DNA from 3 places in the Bacillus atrophaeus genome. Region 1 is predicted to be linked to each of the others. Evidence: a T-box and tRNA genes for the amino acid it is inferred to sense, from the RefSeq annotation. Region 1 holds a T-box; the other regions hold tRNA genes.

Region 1 (4,420 bases):
AGAGCATGATACACATGAAGAACAAGACCAAAAAGAAAAGCCGGCTTATCCTAATAAGACTGCCGGCAAACAAAATGTGGTAAGCTTGCAAAGTGTCCAGAAATCCTCTAAAGTAGTGTTGAGTGAGCCCCGTGTCTACGCGGAGGCGCAGGAAATAGCTGATCATTTAAAAAACAGACGCGCAGTTGTCGTCAACCTGCAGCGAATTCAGCATGACCAGGCGAAAAGGATTGTTGATTTTTTAAGCGGGACGGTTTATGCCATCGGCGGCGATATTCAAAGAATCGGATCGGATATTTTCCTTTGCACGCCTGACAATGTAGATGTATCAGGGACGATTTCTGAGCTTATGTCTGAAGACGAACATCAGAGGTGGTAAAGCGCAGATGATCCTTTATCAAATTTTTTCAGTTTTAAGCTTATTAATATCTGTTTATTCATGGGCTCTGATCATTTATATTTTCATGTCCTGGGTTCCGAATGCGAGGGAATCTTCAATCGGACGATTTTTAGCGAATATTTGCGAGCCGTATCTTGAACCATTCAGAAAAATCATTCCCCCGATTGCTATGCTGGATATCTCTCCGATCGTGGCGATTATCGTGCTGCGATTTGCGACCGGCGGCTTATGGGGTCTTTACCGAATGATTGCAATGTATACGTAAGCGACAGTTTGATAGAGGCTTGGCAGCAGCCAAGCCTCTTTACATAGAAGGGAAAGACGATGAGCGATATTTATCAGCATTTCAGAAAAGAGGAGCAGCCTTTTATTGATCAGGCGCTTGAATGGAAAAGAATCGTCCAGGAGCAGTACAGGATGAAACTGACCGATTTTTTGGATCCGCGTGAGCAGGTAATCGCTGCCTCTGTTATAGGACAAGCAGATTCTGTAGGGCTCGCCTTGTTCGGCGGCTATGACGGAGCTGAACGGAAAAGGGCTCTTTTATACCCTGATTATGCCAATCCGGAGGAAGCGGATTTTGGCCTGCAAGCGTTTGAGGTCCACTATCCTGAGAAATTTGTCAGCATTGATCATAGATCCTTGCTGGGCTCTTTAATGGGAATTGGCTTAAAGCGGCAAAAGTTTGGGGATTTGGTGTTTGCAGAGTCGGCTGTGCAATTGATCGTCACGGCTGAAACGGCGGATTTTGTCGCAGGTCAGCTCACCCAGGCGGGCAAGGCCAAAGTCAATCTTGAGAAAATTAGTTTGTCAGACCTTCAAATCCCCGCTCGTGATGTCGAAATAAGGGATGACACAGTTTCTTCTTTAAGGCTCGATGCCGTTTGCGCTTCAATGAGCAGGCAGTCACGGCAAAAAGCGCTGGCACTTGTGAAAAACGGCCTGGTCAAGGTGAATTGGAAGGTAGTAGAAGACCCATCCTATCAGCTTGCGGAGGGAGATATGCTTTCCATCAGAGGATTCGGCCGATCCAGTTTAACCAAAATTGAAGGAAAAACGAAAAAAGACAAATGGAGAGTCACATTTGAAAAACAAAAATGAGTCGATTTTTCAGTTTTTTTCTCCATCTGTGCGAAATTTGCTTTATAATGTGAACTAGATAACTGTACTGAAATGTAAAAATGGAGGTGGCATTATGCCATTAACGCCAAATGATATCCACAACAAGACTTTTACAAAAAGCTTTCGCGGATATGACGAAGATGAAGTAAATGAATTCCTCATGCAAGTCAGAAAAGATTATGAAATTGTTCTCCGTAAAAAAACGGAACTTGAAGCAAAAGTAAACGAGCTTGATGAACGAATCGGGCACTTTGCGAATATTGAAGAAACGCTTAATAAATCAATCCTGGTTGCTCAAGAAGCTGCGGAAGATGTAAAGCGCAATTCACAAAAAGAAGCAAAGCTGATCGTTCGGGAAGCAGAAAAGAACGCAGATCGCATTATCAACGAATCTTTGTCAAAATCAAGAAAAATCGCTATGGAAATCGAAGAGCTGAAAAAGCAGTCTAAAGTGTTCAGAACACGTTTCCAAATGCTGATCGAAGCCCAGCTTGACCTTCTGAAGAACGATGATTGGGATCATCTTCTTGAATACGAAGTGGACGCGGTGTTTGAGGAAAAGGAATAATTCTCTGATTTTCTTGACATTTTCTCAGCTTGTCGAATATAATACGTTCATAAATTCAGATGAAAAGACGATTGAAAGGGACAGTCATGTTTCACTTTGGCTTTTGAAGCGACTCGGGGATGGTGTAAGCCTGAGACAGCCGGAGACATGTAGATCAGCCCTTAAGTTTCCTTTCTGAACTGACAGTAAGAAAGGACGTTCCATCACGTTACGATGCTCGAGAGGAAGAAGCGTGTGTTTCCCGTTTCTTCTAAAAGGGTGGTACCGCGAGATAAGCTTTCTCGTCCCTTATGGGATGAGAGGGCTTTTTTTTATTTTCTGAAAAAATTTGTTTGATGGAGGAATGGAAATGGATTACAAAGATACGCTCTTGATGCCAAAGACAGATTTCCCGATGAGAGGGAATTTGCCAAACCGCGAACCTGAGATGCAAAAACAATGGGAAGAACAGGACATTTACCGTCTTGTACAAGAACGGACAAAGGATCGCCCGAAATTTGTTCTGCATGACGGACCTCCGTACGCAAACGGCGATATTCATATGGGCCACGCCCTCAATAAAATCTTGAAAGATTTTATCGTCCGTTATAAATCAATGAGCGGCTACAATGCGCCTTACGTACCCGGGTGGGATACACACGGTCTGCCGATCGAAACGGCGTTAACGAAAAACAAAAAAGTAAAGCGTAAGGAAATGTCAGTTGCTGAATTCCGAAAGCTGTGTGAAGAATATGCTTGGCAGCAAATTGAAGGCCAGCGTGAGCAATTCAAACGTCTCGGTGTCCGCGGCGACTGGGAAAACCCATATGTAACGTTAAAACCGGAATACGAAGCACAGCAGATCCGTGTTTTTGGCGAGATGGCGAAACGCGGCTACATTTATAAAGGACTGAAACCGGTTAACTGGTCACCTTCAAGTGAATCGGCTTTGGCTGAAGCGGAGATCGAATATCAAGATAAACGCTCTGCATCCATTTACGTTGCTTTTGCTGTAAAAGACGGAAAAGGCGTGCTTGAAAACGGAGAACGCATCATCATTTGGACAACAACGCCTTGGACGATCCCGGCAAACCTTGGGATTTCGGTGCATCCTGATCTTGAATACAGCGTGATTTCAGTCGGTGGCGACCGTTTTGTCGCAGCAAGTGCGTTGGTTGAAAATGTAGCTTCAGCTTGCGGGTTTGAACAGTATGAAGTCTTAAAGACGTTGAAAGGTAAAGAACTCGAGAATATTGTTGCGGAACACCCGCTTTATGGCAGAGATTCTCTCGTTATGCTTGGCGACCACGTGACGACAGATGCCGGAACAGGCTGTGTTCATACAGCGCCGGGTCACGGGGAAGATGACTTTATCGTTGGCCAAAAATACGGCTTAGACGTGCTTTGCCCGGTTGATGAAAAAGGTGTTATGACAAGCGAAGCGCCTGGTTTTGAAGGTATGTTCTATGATGATGCAAACAAAGCAATCACTCAGCAGCTTGAAGAAAAAGGCGCGTTAATGAATCTTGAATTCATTACGCACTCTTATCCGCATGATTGGAGAACGAAAAAGCCGACAATCTTCAGAGCGACCGCGCAATGGTTTGCATCCATTAAAGATTTCAGAACAGACCTGCTTGACGCGATTAAAGAAACAAAATGGGTTCCTGAATGGGGCGAACAGCGCTTGCACAATATGGTGCGTGACCGCGGAGACTGGTGTATTTCCAGACAGCGCGCATGGGGCGTTCCGATCCCGGTATTCTATGCTGAAAATGGCGAGCCGATCATTACAGATGAAACAATCGAGCATGTATCCGCACTATTCAGAGAGCACGGTTCTAACATTTGGTTTGAAAAAGAAGCGAAAGATCTTCTTCCAGAAGGGTTTACACACGCTGGCAGCCCGAACGGCAAGTTTACCAAAGAACAGGATATTATGGATGTTTGGTTTGATTCAGGTTCCTCCCATCAGGCGGTGCTTGAAGAACGCGACGATCTTGTCCGTCCGGCTGACCTTTACCTTGAAGGCTCAGACCAATATCGCGGCTGGTTCAACTCATCGCTTTCAACCGCAGTTGCCGTAACAGGCCAAGCGCCTTACAAAGGTGTTTTAAGCCATGGATTTGCTCTTGACGGAGAAGGCCGCAAGATGAGTAAATCAATCGGAAACGTCGTAGTTCCTGCTAAAGTAATGAAGCAGCTTGGAGCCGATATTTTAAGATTATGGGTATCTTCTGTCGATTATCAGGCTGACGTTCGTGTATCTGACGCGATTTTAAAGCAAGTCGCCGAAGTATACAGAAAAATCCGCAACACGTTCCGTTTCCTGCATGGCAACCTGTTTGATT
Region 2 (4,420 bases), 1.7 Mb from region 1:
ACAGTCGCCTGGGCCTATTCACTGCGGCTCTCTCGGGCTTGCACCCTAACAGAGCACCCCTTCTCCCGAAGTTACGGGGTCATTTTGCCGAGTTCCTTAACGAGAGTTCTCTCGATCACCTTAGGATTCTCTCCTCGCCTACCTGTGTCGGTTTGCGGTACGGGCACCTCTCACCTCGCTAGAGGCTTTTCTTGGCAGTGTGGAATCAGGAACTTCGCTACTATAATTCGCTCGCCATCACAGCTCAGCCTTATGGGAAACGGATTTGCCTATTTCCCAGCCTAACTGCTTGGACGCGGATATCCAATACCGCGCTTACCCTATCCTCCTGCGTCCCCCCATTGCTCAAATGGTGAGGAGGTGGTACAGGAATATCAACCTGTTGTCCATCGCCTACGCCTTTCGGCCTCGGCTTAGGTCCCGACTTACCCTGAGCGGACGAGCCTTCCTCAGGAAACCTTAGGCATTCGGTGGAGGGGATTCTCACCCCTCTTTCGCTACTCATACCGGCATTCTCACTTCTAAGCGCTCCACCAGTCCTTCCGGTCTGGCTTCACAGCCCTTAGAACGCTCTCCTACCACTGTTCGAAGAACAGTCCGCAGCTTCGGTGATACGTTTAGCCCCGGTACATTTTCGGCGCAGAGTCACTCGACCAGTGAGCTATTACGCACTCTTTAAATGGTGGCTGCTTCTAAGCCAACATCCTGGTTGTCTAAGCAACTCCACATCCTTTTCCACTTAACGTATACTTTGGGACCTTAGCTGGCGGTCTGGGCTGTTTCCCTTTCGACTACGGATCTTATCACTCGCAGTCTGACTCCTAAGGATAAGTCATTGGCATTCGGAGTTTGACTGAATTCGGTAACCCGGTAGGGGCCCCTAGTCCAATCAGTGCTCTACCTCCAAGACTCTTACCTTAAGGCTAGCCCTAAAGCTATTTCGGAGAGAACCAGCTATCTCCAGGTTCGATTGGCATTTCACCCCTACCCACACCTCATCCCCGCACTTTTCAACGTGCGTGGGTTCGGGCCTCCATTCAGTGTTACCTGAACTTCACCCTGGACATGGGTAGATCACCTGGTTTCGGGTCTACGACCACGTACTCATGCGCCCTATTCAGACTCGCTTTCGCTGCGGCTCCGCATCTTCTGCTTAACCTTGCACGGGATCGTAACTCGCCGGTTCATTCTACAAAAGGCACGCCATCACCCGTTAACGGGCTCTGACTACTTGTAGGCACACGGTTTCAGGATCTGTTTCACTCCCCTTCCGGGGTGCTTTTCACCTTTCCCTCACGGTACTGGTTCACTATCGGTCACTAGGGAGTATTTAGCCTTGGGAGATGGTCCTCCCGGATTCCGACGGAATTTCACGTGTTCCGCCGTACTCAGGATCCACTCTGGAGAGAACGAAGTTTTGACTACAGGGCTGTTACCTGCTATGGCGGGCCTTTCCAGACCTCTTCATCTACCTCGTTCCTTTGTAACTCCGTATAGAGTGTCCTACAACCCCAAGAGGCAAGCCTCTTGGTTTGGGCTGATCCCGTTTCGCTCGCCGCTACTCAGGGAATCGCATTTGCTTTCTCTTCCTCCGGGTACTTAGATGTTTCAGTTCCCCGGGTCTGCCTTCTCATATCCTATGTATTCAGATATGGATACCACTCCATTACGAGTGGTGGGTTTCCCCATTCGGAAATCTCCGGATCAAAGCTTGCTTACAGCTCCCCGAAGCATATCGGTGTTCGTCCCGTCCTTCATCGGCTCCTAGTGCCAAGGCATCCACCGTGCGCCCTTTCTAACTTAACCGTTAAAAAAGAATCACTACAGTAATTCTTGGTCTTACTTTTGAATGTGATGTCTTACTTATCGTTATCTAGTTTTCAAAGAACACGTTGGTGGAGCCTAGCGGGATCGAACCGCTGACCTCCTGCGTGCAAGGCAGGCGCTCTCCCAGCTGAGCTAAGGCCCCATTCGGATAAGATGGTGGGCCTGAGTGGACTCGAACCACCGACCTCACGCTTATCAGGCGTGCGCTCTAACCAGCTGAGCTACAGGCCCATCTTCCATATAAAAGGAACAAAGTTCCTTCAAAACTAAACAAGACAGGGAACGTACTGTTTATAAGACCCAAGGTCTTATATTCCGTTAAATATCCTTAGAAAGGAGGTGATCCAGCCGCACCTTCCGATACGGCTACCTTGTTACGACTTCACCCCAATCATCTGTCCCACCTTCGGCGGCTGGCTCCATAAAGGTTACCTCACCGACTTCGGGTGTTACAAACTCTCGTGGTGTGACGGGCGGTGTGTACAAGGCCCGGGAACGTATTCACCGCGGCATGCTGATCCGCGATTACTAGCGATTCCAGCTTCACGCAGTCGAGTTGCAGACTGCGATCCGAACTGAGAACAGATTTGTGGGATTGGCTTAACCTCGCGGTCTCGCTGCCCTTTGTTCTGTCCATTGTAGCACGTGTGTAGCCCAGGTCATAAGGGGCATGATGATTTGACGTCATCCCCACCTTCCTCCGGTTTGTCACCGGCAGTCACCTTAGAGTGCCCAACTGAATGCTGGCAACTAAGATCAAGGGTTGCGCTCGTTGCGGGACTTAACCCAACATCTCACGACACGAGCTGACGACAACCATGCACCACCTGTCACTCTGCCCCCGAAGGGGAAGCCCTATCTCTAGGGGTGTCAGAGGATGTCAAGACCTGGTAAGGTTCTTCGCGTTGCTTCGAATTAAACCACATGCTCCACCGCTTGTGCGGGCCCCCGTCAATTCCTTTGAGTTTCAGTCTTGCGACCGTACTCCCCAGGCGGAGTGCTTAATGCGTTAGCTGCAGCACTAAGGGGCGGAAACCCCCTAACACTTAGCACTCATCGTTTACGGCGTGGACTACCAGGGTATCTAATCCTGTTCGCTCCCCACGCTTTCGCTCCTCAGCGTCAGTTACAGACCAGAGAGTCGCCTTCGCCACTGGTGTTCCTCCACATCTCTACGCATTTCACCGCTACACGTGGAATTCCACTCTCCTCTTCTGCACTCAAGTTCCCCAGTTTCCAATGACCCTCCCCGGTTGAGCCGGGGGCTTTCACATCAGACTTAAGAAACCGCCTGCGAGCCCTTTACGCCCAATAATTCCGGACAACGCTTGCCACCTACGTATTACCGCGGCTGCTGGCACGTAGTTAGCCGTGGCTTTCTGGTTAGGTACCGTCAAGGTGCCGCCCTATTTGAACGGCACTTGTTCTTCCCTAACAACAGAGCTTTACGATCCGAAAACCTTCATCACTCACGCGGCGTTGCTCCGTCAGACTTTCGTCCATTGCGGAAGATTCCCTACTGCTGCCTCCCGTAGGAGTCTGGGCCGTGTCTCAGTCCCAGTGTGGCCGATCACCCTCTCAGGTCGGCTACGCATCGTTGCCTTGGTGAGCCATTACCTCACCAACTAGCTAATGCGCCGCGGGTCCATCTGTAAGTGGTAGCCGAAGCCACCTTTTATGTTTGAACCATGCGGTTCAAACAAGCATCCGGTATTAGCCCCGGTTTCCCGGAGTTATCCCAGTCTTACAGGCAGGTTACCCACGTGTTACTCACCCGTCCGCCGCTAACATCAGGGAGCAAGCTCCCATCTGTCCGCTCGACTTGCATGTATTAGGCACGCCGCCAGCGTTCGTCCTGAGCCAGGATCAAACTCTCCGATAAAGTAGTTTGACTGACTACGCACATCGCTGTGCGATTTTTATGTTAAAACTTTGAATTAACAGGTACGTTTTGTCTTGTTTAGTTTTCAAAGAACTTTGTGTGCCGCTCTTGAAGCGACCATTTAATCATAACATTTCGAATTGTCTGGGTCAATACTTTTTTAAAAAAAGTTTTTGACGCCTGTGCCTTTCTTAAAAGACAACAGAATGAATTATATCATACTTATTCAGACTGTCAAAGACTTTTTTTATTTCTTATTGAACCTTGTTTATCTGTTTATAAAAAAAGAGGCAGCCTTTGATCGGCTGCCTCTTTTTTATTCTTCTTCCGGCTCATCTTCTTCTTGAGTCTCGTCATTCTTTTCTACTAATGCTACTGTGGCCACATGTTCTTGTTCGCCCATACGGATGAGACGAACTCCTTGAGTTACACGGCCTGTAATAGAGATATCTTCAATATCCATTCTGATCAGCACACCGCTTGCTGTGATGATCATCAGGTCTTCTTCCCCTTTAGTCGCCTTCACCGTAACCAATCGGCCATTGTTTTCTGTAATCTTACATGTTTTAAGTCCCTTGCCTCCGCGGCTCTGGGTTCTGTAATCTTCAGCCGGAGTACGTTTGCCGTATCCGTTTTCTGTCACGATGAGGACGTGGGAGTCATCTTCTAATATTTCCATTCCGACAACTATATCATCATCAGTCAGTTTTA
Region 3 (4,420 bases), 1.7 Mb from region 1:
AGGGGAAGCAACAGCGATGTATATATCAAGGCTGTTAAAGCCATCTGGTATTAAGCTCTCCCGTATTGCCCACGGACTGCCTGTCGGCGGTGATTTGGAATATGCTGATGAGGTCACGCTTTCTAAAGCGCTTGAAGGAAGACGTGAAATGTAAGGGAGGAAAAAGCGATCCATGGGTTTTCTTCGCAAGAAAAAGCTAAGAAAAGAGTTTGATGAAAAATTAATCGAACAGCTCTTCAAACAAAAAGAAGAATGGGGCAGGCAAAAGAGGCTTGTCGAAAAAAGTGTGGAACCGTCAGCTGAGGTATTGAATGAGTTGAAAATGGCGGAGGCAAAGTATTTCTTTTATTTAAGAGAAGCTAAGCAAAGAAACCTGAGAATCAGCGGGTGGAAGTAAGTGGTCTATTCTCCTGGATCTTCTCATAAGCTTGTACTAGAACAAGCGAAGGAGCTGAGAAGATTCATGGAGTCAATTTTCATTATAGGGATAATTTTAGGTTTAATTGTTCTGCTGTTTTTATCGGGAGCGCCGGCTAAACCATTAAGATGGATCGGTATTACTGCGGTAAAGTTTGTGGTGGGAGCTTTGCTTTTAGTATGTGTGAATATGTTTGGCGGCAGCCTCGGTATTCATGTACCTATTAATATAGTAACCACTGGTGTCAGCGGAATTCTTGGTATACCGGGAGTGGCTGCATTAGTAGTGATTAAACACTTCATTATTTAATTCAAAATATAAGTTGACTTTATTATATCAAGATGTTATTCTAATATACGTCGCTGATAACGAAACGAACTTTTGAAAAAGAAGTTGAAAAAAGTTGTTGACGACGAGCGAGAAAACGTGTTATGATTATCAAGTCGCTTCAAGAGCGGCACACAAAGTTCTTTGAAAACTAAACAAGACAAAACGTACCTGTTAATTCAAAGTTTTAACATAAAAATCGCACAGCGATGTGCGTAGTCAGTCAAACTACTTTATCGGAGAGTTTGATCCTGGCTCAGGACGAACGCTGGCGGCGTGCCTAATACATGCAAGTCGAGCGGACAGATGGGAGCTTGCTCCCTGATGTTAGCGGCGGACGGGTGAGTAACACGTGGGTAACCTGCCTGTAAGACTGGGATAACTCCGGGAAACCGGGGCTAATACCGGATGCTTGTTTGAACCGCATGGTTCAAACATAAAAGGTGGCTTCGGCTACCACTTACAGATGGACCCGCGGCGCATTAGCTAGTTGGTGAGGTAATGGCTCACCAAGGCAACGATGCGTAGCCGACCTGAGAGGGTGATCGGCCACACTGGGACTGAGACACGGCCCAGACTCCTACGGGAGGCAGCAGTAGGGAATCTTCCGCAATGGACGAAAGTCTGACGGAGCAACGCCGCGTGAGTGATGAAGGTTTTCGGATCGTAAAGCTCTGTTGTTAGGGAAGAACAAGTGCCGTTCAAATAGGGCGGCACCTTGACGGTACCTAACCAGAAAGCCACGGCTAACTACGTGCCAGCAGCCGCGGTAATACGTAGGTGGCAAGCGTTGTCCGGAATTATTGGGCGTAAAGGGCTCGCAGGCGGTTTCTTAAGTCTGATGTGAAAGCCCCCGGCTCAACCGGGGAGGGTCATTGGAAACTGGGGAACTTGAGTGCAGAAGAGGAGAGTGGAATTCCACGTGTAGCGGTGAAATGCGTAGAGATGTGGAGGAACACCAGTGGCGAAGGCGACTCTCTGGTCTGTAACTGACGCTGAGGAGCGAAAGCGTGGGGAGCGAACAGGATTAGATACCCTGGTAGTCCACGCCGTAAACGATGAGTGCTAAGTGTTAGGGGGTTTCCGCCCCTTAGTGCTGCAGCTAACGCATTAAGCACTCCGCCTGGGGAGTACGGTCGCAAGACTGAAACTCAAAGGAATTGACGGGGGCCCGCACAAGCGGTGGAGCATGTGGTTTAATTCGAAGCAACGCGAAGAACCTTACCAGGTCTTGACATCCTCTGACACCCCTAGAGATAGGGCTTCCCCTTCGGGGGCAGAGTGACAGGTGGTGCATGGTTGTCGTCAGCTCGTGTCGTGAGATGTTGGGTTAAGTCCCGCAACGAGCGCAACCCTTGATCTTAGTTGCCAGCATTCAGTTGGGCACTCTAAGGTGACTGCCGGTGACAAACCGGAGGAAGGTGGGGATGACGTCAAATCATCATGCCCCTTATGACCTGGGCTACACACGTGCTACAATGGACAGAACAAAGGGCAGCGAGACCGCGAGGTTAAGCCAATCCCACAAATCTGTTCTCAGTTCGGATCGCAGTCTGCAACTCGACTGCGTGAAGCTGGAATCGCTAGTAATCGCGGATCAGCATGCCGCGGTGAATACGTTCCCGGGCCTTGTACACACCGCCCGTCACACCACGAGAGTTTGTAACACCCGAAGTCGGTGAGGTAACCTTTATGGAGCCAGCCGCCGAAGGTGGGACAGATGATTGGGGTGAAGTCGTAACAAGGTAGCCGTATCGGAAGGTGCGGCTGGATCACCTCCTTTCTAAGGATATTTAACGGAATATAAGACCTTGGGTCTTATAAACAGTACGTTCCCTGTCTTGTTTAGTTTTGAAGGAACTTTGTTCCTTTTATATGGAAGATGGGCCTGTAGCTCAGCTGGTTAGAGCGCACGCCTGATAAGCGTGAGGTCGGTGGTTCGAGTCCACTCAGGCCCACCATCTTATCCGAATGGGGCCTTAGCTCAGCTGGGAGAGCGCCTGCCTTGCACGCAGGAGGTCAGCGGTTCGATCCCGCTAGGCTCCACCAACGTGTTCTTTGAAAACTAGATAACGATAAGTAAGACATCACATTCAAAAGTAAGACCAAGAATTACTGTAGTGATTCTTTTTTAACGGTTAAGTTAGAAAGGGCGCACGGTGGATGCCTTGGCACTAGGAGCCGATGAAGGACGGGACGAACACCGATATGCTTCGGGGAGCTGTAAGCAAGCTTTGATCCGGAGATTTCCGAATGGGGAAACCCACCACTCGTAATGGAGTGGTATCCATATCTGAATACATAGGATATGAGAAGGCAGACCCGGGGAACTGAAACATCTAAGTACCCGGAGGAAGAGAAAGCAAATGCGATTCCCTGAGTAGCGGCGAGCGAAACGGGATCAGCCCAAACCAAGAGGCTTGCCTCTTGGGGTTGTAGGACACTCTATACGGAGTTACAAAGGAACGAGGTAGATGAAGAGGTCTGGAAAGGCCCGCCATAGCAGGTAACAGCCCTGTAGTCAAAACTTCGTTCTCTCCAGAGTGGATCCTGAGTACGGCGGAACACGTGAAATTCCGTCGGAATCCGGGAGGACCATCTCCCAAGGCTAAATACTCCCTAGTGACCGATAGTGAACCAGTACCGTGAGGGAAAGGTGAAAAGCACCCCGGAAGGGGAGTGAAACAGATCCTGAAACCGTGTGCCTACAAGTAGTCAGAGCCCGTTAACGGGTGATGGCGTGCCTTTTGTAGAATGAACCGGCGAGTTACGATCCCGTGCAAGGTTAAGCAGAAGATGCGGAGCCGCAGCGAAAGCGAGTCTGAATAGGGCGCATGAGTACGTGGTCGTAGACCCGAAACCAGGTGATCTACCCATGTCCAGGGTGAAGTTCAGGTAACACTGAATGGAGGCCCGAACCCACGCACGTTGAAAAGTGCGGGGATGAGGTGTGGGTAGGGGTGAAATGCCAATCGAACCTGGAGATAGCTGGTTCTCTCCGAAATAGCTTTAGGGCTAGCCTTAAGGTAAGAGTCTTGGAGGTAGAGCACTGATTGGACTAGGGGCCCCTACCGGGTTACCGAATTCAGTCAAACTCCGAATGCCAATGACTTATCCTTAGGAGTCAGACTGCGAGTGATAAGATCCGTAGTCGAAAGGGAAACAGCCCAGACCGCCAGCTAAGGTCCCAAAGTATACGTTAAGTGGAAAAGGATGTGGAGTTGCTTAGACAACCAGGATGTTGGCTTAGAAGCAGCCACCATTTAAAGAGTGCGTAATAGCTCACTGGTCGAGTGACTCTGCGCCGAAAATGTACCGGGGCTAAACGTATCACCGAAGCTGCGGACTGTTCTTCGAACAGTGGTAGGAGAGCGTTCTAAGGGCTGTGAAGCCAGACCGGAAGGACTGGTGGAGCGCTTAGAAGTGAGAATGCCGGTATGAGTAGCGAAAGAGGGGTGAGAATCCCCTCCACCGAATGCCTAAGGTTTCCTGAGGAAGGCTCGTCCGCTCAGGGTAAGTCGGGACCTAAGCCGAGGCCGAAAGGCGTAGGCGATGGACAACAGGTTGATATTCCTGTACCACCTCCTCACCATTTGAGCAATGGGGGGACGCAGGAGGATAGGGTAAGCGCGGTATTGGATATCCGCGTCCAAGCAGTTAGGCTGGGAAATAGGC

The links. A T-box is a leader RNA that pairs with one kind of tRNA and senses whether it is charged. The one in region 1 lies ahead of ileS (isoleucine--tRNA ligase), so its partner is inferred to be a tRNA-Ile.
Region 2: it encodes a tRNA-Ile, which carries the amino acid that the T-box ahead of ileS (isoleucine--tRNA ligase) is inferred to sense. The anticodon was not compared.
Region 3: it encodes a tRNA-Ile, which carries the amino acid that the T-box ahead of ileS (isoleucine--tRNA ligase) is inferred to sense. The anticodon was not compared.

The regions. Positions count from the first base shown of each region.
Region 1 is NZ_CP154443.1:2,964,925-2,969,344, forward strand. Features, by position in the region: gene sepF (cell division protein SepF) at 1-379, shown strand, start outside; gene AAHT65_RS15130 (YggT family protein) at 387-665, shown strand; gene AAHT65_RS15135 (RNA-binding protein) at 725-1,501, shown strand; gene divIVA (septum site-determining protein DivIVA) at 1,596-2,090, shown strand; T-box leader at 2,152-2,382, shown strand; gene ileS (isoleucine--tRNA ligase) at 2,440-4,420, shown strand, end outside.
Region 2 is NZ_CP154443.1:1,267,071-1,271,490, reverse strand. Features, by position in the region: rRNA gene AAHT65_RS06520 (23S ribosomal RNA) at 1-1,806, opposite strand, end outside; tRNA gene AAHT65_RS06515 (tRNA-Ala) at 1,894-1,969, opposite strand; tRNA gene AAHT65_RS06510 (tRNA-Ile) at 1,982-2,058, opposite strand; rRNA gene AAHT65_RS06505 (16S ribosomal RNA) at 2,160-3,709, opposite strand; gene gyrA (DNA topoisomerase (ATP-hydrolyzing) subunit A) at 4,026-4,420, opposite strand, start outside.
Region 3 is NZ_CP154443.1:1,287,376-1,291,795, forward strand. Features, by position in the region: gene recR (recombination protein RecR) at 1-154, shown strand, start outside; gene AAHT65_RS06610 (YaaL family protein) at 173-397, shown strand; gene AAHT65_RS06615 (pro-sigmaK processing inhibitor BofA family protein) at 464-727, shown strand; rRNA gene AAHT65_RS06620 (16S ribosomal RNA) at 979-2,528, shown strand; tRNA gene AAHT65_RS06625 (tRNA-Ile) at 2,630-2,706, shown strand; tRNA gene AAHT65_RS06630 (tRNA-Ala) at 2,719-2,794, shown strand; rRNA gene AAHT65_RS06635 (23S ribosomal RNA) at 2,882-4,420, shown strand, end outside.